4 regions of the Ectobacillus sp. OTK genome follow, and region 2 is predicted to be linked to each of the others. Evidence: riboswitches for the same ligand, from Rfam matches in the RefSeq annotation. Region 2 holds a riboswitch; each other region holds the start of a gene.
The links. A riboswitch is a leader RNA that binds a small molecule or an ion and turns the genes downstream of it on or off. The one in region 2 is predicted to bind S-adenosylmethionine.

Region 1: another riboswitch for S-adenosylmethionine. It lies ahead of AC6HZ4_RS26690 (PLP-dependent transferase); the one in region 2 lies ahead of mtnK (S-methyl-5-thioribose kinase).
Region 3: another riboswitch for S-adenosylmethionine. It lies ahead of metK (methionine adenosyltransferase); the one in region 2 lies ahead of mtnK (S-methyl-5-thioribose kinase).
Region 4: another riboswitch for S-adenosylmethionine. It lies ahead of metE (5-methyltetrahydropteroyltriglutamate--homocysteine S-methyltransferase); the one in region 2 lies ahead of mtnK (S-methyl-5-thioribose kinase).

What each region holds. Positions count from the first base shown of each region.
Region 1 is NZ_AP048547.1:5,395,627-5,397,828, reverse strand. It holds gene selA (L-seryl-tRNA(Sec) selenium transferase) at 1-748, shown strand, start outside; SAM riboswitch class I at 815-920, shown strand; partial or broken gene AC6HZ4_RS26690 (PLP-dependent transferase) at 1,057-1,230, shown strand; gene metA (homoserine O-acetyltransferase MetA) at 1,211-2,116, shown strand.
Region 2 is NZ_AP048547.1:3,962,784-3,964,985, forward strand. It holds gene mtnK (S-methyl-5-thioribose kinase) at 1-1,132, opposite strand, end outside; SAM riboswitch class I at 1,230-1,375, opposite strand; gene AC6HZ4_RS19600 (carbon-nitrogen family hydrolase) at 1,460-2,202, opposite strand, start outside.
Region 3 is NZ_AP048547.1:4,816,727-4,818,928, forward strand. It holds gene metK (methionine adenosyltransferase) at 1-998, opposite strand, end outside; SAM riboswitch class I at 1,142-1,251, opposite strand; gene pckA (phosphoenolpyruvate carboxykinase (ATP)) at 1,558-2,202, shown strand, end outside.
Region 4 is NZ_AP048547.1:5,129,151-5,131,352, forward strand. It holds gene metE (5-methyltetrahydropteroyltriglutamate--homocysteine S-methyltransferase) at 1-1,144, opposite strand, end outside; cobalamin riboswitch at 1,306-1,498, opposite strand; SAM riboswitch class I at 1,610-1,720, opposite strand; gene tagU (polyisoprenyl-teichoic acid--peptidoglycan teichoic acid transferase TagU) at 1,988-2,202, opposite strand, start outside.

The DNA of each region.
Region 1 (2,202 bases), 1.4 Mb from region 2:
TCGCGAGGAAACTGCGATGCTTATGAAGGTGCATACGAGCAATTTTAAAATTGTTGGATTTACAAAAAGTGTTTCTACAGAGGAGCTCATTGCATTGCGGCGCCGGCATGAGCATGTTTTATATTATGAGGACCTTGGGAGCGGCGATATTCTTGGTTACCGGCACTTTGGAATTGGAGACGAGCCAGTTGTACGCGAGGTAATTGCAGCGGGAGCTGACCTCGTCTCGTTTAGCGGCGACAAGCTGCTCGGCGGTCCGCAGGCAGGGATTATCGCTGGTAAACGAGAGCTGATTGCCAAGCTCAAATCCCATCAATTAGCGCGTGTGCTTCGCGTCGATAAAATGACATTGGCTGCACTAGAGGCAACACTTTCTTCGTATGTAAAGGGAGAAGCGGCTGTGAGGAGCATTCCGGCTGTCCATGATATTTTAGAAGGCACGGAGCCAATTCAGGAGAGAGCGCAGCGGTTTATCGAACGAATGGCTGAATTGGAGCAATACCGATGCAATCTGGAAAAAAGTACATCAATGATCGGCGGCGGTACGATGCCCGATGTAGAGCTGCCGACGTATGTTGTCGCAGTTGAGCATTTTCTTAAGGAAGCTGCCCAGCTTGCGGAGGAATTGCGAAGTTCCAAAGTTCCGGTTATCGGTCGGATCCAGCATGGCAAGCTATTGTTAGACTTTCGGACTGTAAAGGAGAACGAAATGGAGCTGCTTATCGCATCCTTTGAACAAATAGTATAAACATTCAAAAAACAGGTTGACAGTGCCGCTTAATTTCGATACAATCAGCACTAATGAATGACATACGACTTATCAAGAATAGGCAGAGGGAACAGGCCCTATGAAGCCTTGGCAACAGCCGTAAAACGGAATTGTGCCAAATCCTGCAGGTATATTTCCTGAAAGATAAGAGAGGTATGAGCCGGATGATTTTGGACATAACTGCTTCTTTTACCTGCGGGAAAAGGAGCAGTTTTTTTATATCTTAAGAAAGTATATATCGAGGAAAGAAGGGGACGGGAATGGGGGAGGCATGGAAGCGAGGATCGATTCGCCCGGCGAGTATAACACCTCGCCAAATGACGGAGGAACAGCAGGTTCTTGCTGGAGTCGCACCTGACTTAATTCGTTTGTCCGTCGGTATTGAAGAGGTGGAAGATTTTATTGCAGATTTACATCAAGCATTATCCGGAGGAAAAGAGTATGCCTATCATCGTGGATAAAGACTTGCCGGCTGGCAAAGTCCTACAGAAGGAAAATATTTTTGTTATGACGAAGGAACGTGCGGAGCATCAGGATATCCGTGCGCTCAAAATTGCCATTTTGAATCTTATGCCAACGAAGCAGGAAACAGAGGCACAGCTGCTGCGTCTTCTTGGCAACACGCCGCTGCAGGTTGACGTTCATCTTCTTCATATGGAATCACATACGTCAAAAAATGTGTCACAGGAGCATTTAACGAGCTTTTATAGAACATTCAGCGAGGTAGAAGGAGAGAAATTTGATGGATTCGTAATTACCGGAGCTCCGGTAGAGACGATGGAGTTTGAAGATGTGAATTATTGGGAAGAGTTAAAACGTATTATGGATTATACACAAACCCATGTAACATCCACTCTTCACATTTGTTGGGGTGCACAAGCCGGTATTTATTATCACTATGGCATTCCGAAATACCCGCTTGAGAAGAAAATATTCGGTGTTTTTGAGCATGAGGTAAAGGTGCAGCACGTGCAGCTTATGCGCGGATTTGATGAATACTTTTGGGCGCCTCATTCTCGGCATACAGAGGTGCGCAAAGAGGACATTATCAAAGTACCAGAGCTGCAAATTTTGGCAGAATCTGAAGAAGCAGGCGTTCATATTGCCGCTGATACGAAAGGGAAGAACATTTTTGTGTTTGGTCATAGTGAATATGGGCGAGATACGTTAAAGAAAGAGTATGATCGTGATATAAGCAGAGGGTTAGAAATTGAGGTTCCAAAAAATTATTACCGGGACAATGATCCATCTAAAAAACCGATTGTGAAGTGGAGAAGCCATGGGAATTTATTATTTTCCAACTGGCTCAATTATTACGTATATCAGGAGACTCCATTCATTTTATGAAGGTGGTAACGTTTTCTTTACGTTAAACTCATAAATAGTATTCAGAATGTTGACAATATATTGTTTTTTACGACATGAAATTATAT
Region 2 (2,202 bases):
AAATATCAAGGGCCGGTTCCTTTGCAAGAAGCAGCGCTCTGCCAAGACGAAGCGCATGACGCTTTGCTTCTAAACGAGCCTCTTTGTCAGCAATGCCATCTAAGTCAGCTACATGCGCCAAACCGATTGTACGGCGGATTGTTTCACAGCCTGCAAATCCGACCGCATCGCGGAAGATGTTTTCAAGTACGACCTCCAGCCACTCCGGAGCAGCATTCACGTAAGCATCTGCGCCCTCTGTTTGCCACAGCGCTGTAAAGGTTTGCGAAAATACCTTCCAAGTATTCTCAACATGCCAGAACAAAATCTCACGCTTTGCCTTCTCACGAGAGATTGCATTCATCAGCAGGTTTGCGAAAAATTGTCCCAAATCAAAACCGATCGGCCCGAACGTGGCAAACTCAGGATCAATCACCTTCGTTTCAGACGCAGTTGCAAAAATACTTCCTGTATGCAAATCGCCGTGCATTAATGCCTGTTTATTCGTTAAAAACTTATATTTATATTGTGCCGCCTGCAGCTTTAACTCTCTGTCGTTCCAAAGCTCCTCAACCGCTGGCTGCAGCTCTGGCTCAAAGTTGTTTGTATTGTAGTTTCCAAACGGATCCGTAAAGACTAAGTCCTCCGTAATTTTAGATAAGTCCGGATTCACAAATTTCCCTTCTAGCACGCGTTTTTCTTGTGCTTCCATACCGAAGTCAGATGTGTAAAACAAAGTTTTCGCCGCGTACATTCCGATATGCTCAGATAATAACGGATAATCCTCGCCGTCGATGAGCCCCTTGCGCGCAATTGTCATGCGGGATAAATCCTCCATAACAGTAATCGCCATTTCCTCATTATGATAGAAAACCTCCGGCACAAGCTCCGGTACATATTTCGCTGCTGTTTGCAGCGCATTGCTTTCAATCGTCGCGCGGCGAAGAGAGAGCGGCCAGCTTTCGCCGACAACCTTTGCATATGGAAGGGCCTGTTTAATGATAATTCCCCTCTCTTCACTTGTAATGTGGAACACCAGGTTTAAATTACCGTCTCCGATTTCATTGCACGTTAAGAGCGCATCTTCTTCAAAATATCCGTGCTGCTTTGCCAGCTCGACTGCAGTTTCTACTGTTAATGGTTTATATGTCATCGTAATAGCCCCCCTAAATTAGTATTCGTAAATAAGGGGTTTTCCATAAGAAAAACCCCTTTCGTTAACGAAAGAGGTTTGAAAGCATTCTTCTCCCCTCTTATCTGTCAGAAAGTTTCTCTTTCTGCTGGAATTAGCACCGTGCCTTACTAGGCGCCACGTTTGCGCCCCATTTCACAATGGTATTACGGCCGGTTGCTGGGCTTCATCGGGCCAAATCCCTCCGCCTGCTCTTGATAAGAGTATATATGATTGTCAGAAAATTTTAAGATTCTGAAAAGAATATACAGTTCAAAGATAGGAAAGTCAATAGCTTTTCTGCTATTTTTACTTGTATAAATCTGGACGGCGATCCTCAAAAACTGGAATGCCGCGACGCACCTCAGGGATTTTCGCAAAATCAAGCGTACCAACGAGCGTTTCGGCTTCTTCTCCTGCCTCCGCTGCAATTTCGCCCCAAGGATCAATGATCATGGAATGCCCCGCAAACACATTGTTTGGATCACTTCCAGCGCGGTTGCATGCCACGACGTAGCATTGATTTTCAATCGCGCGTGCCGTCAGCAATGTACGCCAATGCGCAAGACGCGGCAGCGGCCATTCCGCAACGATAAACAGCACCTCTGCTCCCTTCGACGTATGCACGCGCAGCCACTCAGGAAAACGAATGTCGTAGCAAATAAAGCCGGCGCATAGCACATTGTCGATTGTGAAATGCCCTGCGTCGCTGCCAGATGCTAAAAACTTATGCTCATCCATCAGCTGGAACAAATGCACTTTACTGTACTCGCCGACAAGCTCGCCGCTTCGGTCGAACATATACATTGTATTTGTTACGCCATCGTCCGTACGCTTCGCAATCGAACCGCCGACGATGTTTACGCTATACGTTTTTGCCCAATCACTCATTACCTTCTTTGCATGTACTCCGTCAACATCACCAAGCACATCAAGACGCGTTAAATCATATCCGGTTGTCCAAAGCTCGGGCAGCACAACAACATCAGGCTTCTGCTCCATTACAGCAGAGAGCTGCTCCGCCGCGCGCTTTACATTTTCCTCAATATCGC
Region 3 (2,202 bases), 850 kb from region 2:
CCTGTTCCAAATGTATCAACGGAAATAGATACTGGCTGCGCTACGCCGATTGCGTATGCAAGCTGCACTTCCGCTTTTTCTGCAAGCCCTGCTGCTACGATATTTTTCGCAACATAACGAGCTGCATATGCTGCAGAACGGTCTACCTTTGTAGGATCTTTACCGGAGAACGCACCACCGCCGTGGCGGGCATATCCGCCATACGTATCAACGATGATTTTACGTCCTGTCAAACCAGCATCGCCTTGTGGTCCGCCAATTACGAAGCGGCCTGTTGGATTGATAAAGTATTTTGTATTTTCGTCAACAAGCTCGGCCGGAACAACTGGCTTAATTACATATTCTTTAAGGTTACGCTCGATTTGCTCGTGCGTTGCTTCTGGATGGTGCTGCGTGGAGATAACGATTGTGTCAACACGAACTGGCTTGCCATTTTCATCGTACTCAACCGTTACTTGCGTTTTACCGTCCGGACGAAGGTACGGTAATGTATCATCCTTGCGCACTTCCGTTAAACGGCGGGATAGCTTGTGTGCAAGAGAGATTGGAAGAGGCATAAGCTCTTTCGTTTCGTTACATGCAAAGCCGAACATTAAACCTTGGTCGCCCGCGCCGATTGCTTCAATTTCTTCATCAGACATAGAGCCTTCGCGTGCTTCTAGTGCTTTATCTACACCCATTGCGATGTCAGCAGACTGCTCGTCAATGGAAGTTAATACTGCACATGTCTCAGCATCAAAACCATATTTCGCGCGAGTATAGCCGATTTCACGAACTGTTTCACGAACAATTTTCGGAATGTCTACATATGTAGAAGTTGTAATTTCCCCTGCTACTAGCACTAAACCCGTTGTTACCGTTGTTTCACAAGCTACACGTGCATTGGGATCGTTTGTTAAAATCGCATCCAAAATAGAATCTGAAATTTGGTCACAAATTTTGTCCGGATGTCCCTCAGTTACGGACTCAGACGTGAAAAGACGACGCTTGTTTGTCATTGGTAAACCTCCCTTAATCTATTGCGTACGGAACTCATCCCTAAATTAAATTGTCATACGACATTCTTAAAATTCCCAAGAAAGCAAAATAAAAAACCTTCCCATTCGAGGAAAGGTTGAATGTGTCATTTCTTTGCCTTTCACTCTTATCGTTCAAGACATTCATGCCTTGCATCAGGTTGAGCACCTTTACCTATTCGGTGAGGTTGCTGGGCTTCATAGGGCCTGTCCCTCCGCCAGCTCGGGATAAGAGAGTATCCGTCTAAAGGATATAGTATAGAAATAACATAACTTTGTCAATTCATTATCTGCACATTTTAGCAAAAAAATCCTATCTATTTATGTGATGATAAATGCAGGCAAAACAAGTCCAATGGTTCACATCAATTCTCTGCAAAATATCCTTTATTAATTTTTGTCGAAGGAAAAACATTCAAAAAGGTGCAAATGTACAAACAATTATCAATAAATAGTATACATTATTTATTTTAATGTGTTATACTTTTTGTAGATGATGTGAGATATTTCTCTATAATTTAAACAAAGGATGGTTTTGATGATGAGTACTGTGAATGTCCAAATCGAGTTACATGAACTATTGAATGGAAGCAATGCACATGTGCAATTAAGCGTACCGCAATTAGTAGAAAAGGTTTTGATGAGAGAAGAGGGAAATCTAACTTCTACAGGTGCTGTTTCTGTTTCAACTGGGAAATATACAGGACGTTCTCCGAGAGATAAATTTATCGTTCACGAAGCATCCGTCAAAGATAAAATTGATTGGGGCGTAGTGAACCAAGCAATTTCTGAAGAAACCTTTCATCACTTATACACAAGAGTGCTGGAATATTTAAAAGAAAAAGAGGAGCTTTTCGTATTCAAGGGCTTTGCAGGTGCAGACCGTAACTCCCGCCTTCCGATTCAGGTTGTAAATGAATTTGCGTGGCACAACTTATTTGCACATCAGCTATTCATCCGTCCAACGGAACAAGAGCTTGCAAACCATGAGGCGCAATTTACCATCATATCTGCTCCAACGTTCAAGGCAGATCCAGTACTTGATGGAACAAAATCCGAGGCTTTCATTATCACCTCCTTTGAAAAGCGTATTGTGCTGATTGGAGGTACAGAGTACGCGGGAGAAATGAAGAAATCCATTTTCTCCATTATGAACTACTTGCTTCCAGAGCAGGACATCCTTTCT
Region 4 (2,202 bases), 1.2 Mb from region 2:
CTACACTTGCAGTAATTTCTGTCTGCACTGTTTCCTTTCCTTCTTGCAGTCCTTTTGTAAGTACAACAATTTCATGTAATTTTTCATCAGCAAATGATAATGCATCTTTTAGAGTCTCAGTGAGCGTTTCTTCGCTTTTCACTGTCACAGGCACATGCAGTAAGCTTGATGAAGGCTGCACAATTAGGCGATCTTTTGAAACTACCTCTGCAATCTCTGTAAGAATGGAAAACTTATCATCAAGATTTGCACGCCATATGTTACGCCCGTCAACTACTCCAGCAGCAAGCACCTTGTCTTCTGGGAACCCGTACTTTTTCAAAGCAGCAAGATTCTGGCCGGAATCATGTACAAAATCAAGTCCAATTCCTTGAACAGGAAGTGAGATGACATCTTTGTAATGTTCAATGCTCTCAAAATAGGTTTGCAAAATTACCTTTATGTTTGGTGCTGCTTCATGCAATGTTTGATAAATATCATTGCATAACGCAACCTCTTCTTTCGAAAGCGTTGTTGATAAAATCGGTTCATCGATTTGTACCCACTCTGCACCTTCTTGTTGTAATGTGCGCAGGATGTCAGCATAAAGCGGTACAAATTGATTAACAACTGTTTTAAATTCACTTTTTTGATAGCCTTTTGACAGCTTTACAAATGTTACAGGTCCTAAAATAACTGGCTTTCCATCAATATTAAGTTTTTGTTTAGCCTCTTTATAAAATTGAAGCGGACGGTTTTCAACAAGAGCAGGTACCGCTTCGCCCAGCTCTGGAACAATGTAGTGATAGTTTGTGTTAAACCATTTTGTCATTTCAGACGCAACCGCACCCTTAGTGCCCCGTGCTATATTAAAATACGTTTCAAGCGATACTGTACCTCCGCCATATTCAAAGCGTCTTGGCACTAAGCCGAACATAACAGCTGTATCAAGTACATGATCATACAAGCTAAAGTCTCCAACCGGGATCAGATCAATTCCTTGCTCCCTTTGCTTCTGAAGGTGCTGCAGGCGAATCTCTTCAATTTGCTTTAAAAATGCTTCTTTTTCTAGTTTCCCTGCCCAAAACTGTTCAAGTGCTTGTTTCCATTCGCGTTTTTCACCAATTCTTGGATAGCCTAAATTTGAGCTTTTTACTGTATTCATCGTATTTTTTACACTCCTCATATGTTTGTATTTTCATCCCCAACTAAAAAATCTCCCTTTTCTAAATAGAAAAGAGAGATTCATACGCATAGCTAACTAGAGTTGAGATATCCTGATTTTCTCAACACGTATTCCTCACTCCTCTCTATATCCTCGTAGAGTACAAGCGCACACAACAGGCAGGTCTCCTGACTTAGGCTCATCGCTTCTTATCCCTTCCCATTTCAACATGAAACAGTGGCTCATTGATAAGTCGCTCCCCATCACAGTGGCGGGACCGTGCCGGCATTTCACCGGTCTTCCCTTTTAAGCTGAGTAAATGATTTACACAGCACCTAATGCATTTTGTTATGTAGTTTTTAATAAGAAAGATGCTGGGTCTCGGCCCGCTTTTAGCTTATCCCTTCCTAAATATAAAAAGCCTCTCTATTCCAAATAGAGAGGCTTCATTATTTATGGAATCCCCTCTTATTTGTCAAAGCAATATGCTTTGCAGGAATTAGCACCTTTTCAACAAAGCTGTTGAATGGTTGCCGGGTTTCACAGGGCCAGTCCCTCCACCGCTCTCAATAAGAGTTTTTAGTATCTTATTAATATTTTGAATTTAATAGCCATGTTAACATAATAATCTCAGGGTGTCAAAAAGAATTTTCAAAAAATATGAATCTTGAGTGATTCCCGGTCCACTGTTTGCGATAGGCTATAATACAGAGCTACTGCTTGGGAAAGCATTATCCCCTCTATTTGGAGAAAAAACCATCCAGAAACATCCAGCCTATTTTCGTATAGAAAAACGACCTTGTCAATTGACAAAGTCGTTTTCCATAGTCTGAAGCAGAGCGCTTATTGCAGCTCTAAATGCTGACGAAGCTTTTGTGAAATCTGCTGACGTGTTTCATCTGATACATGGTAATACCAAATGCCGTCCGATGCTATTCCGCCTTTTCCTTCAATTTGAATTTCCTCTGTTTCATTGCGCGCCTCCGCATAATCCTTTTGAATACGGAACATATCGTCCTGCGTTAGGTTTGTTTTCACGTTGCGCTGAATTGCTCCTA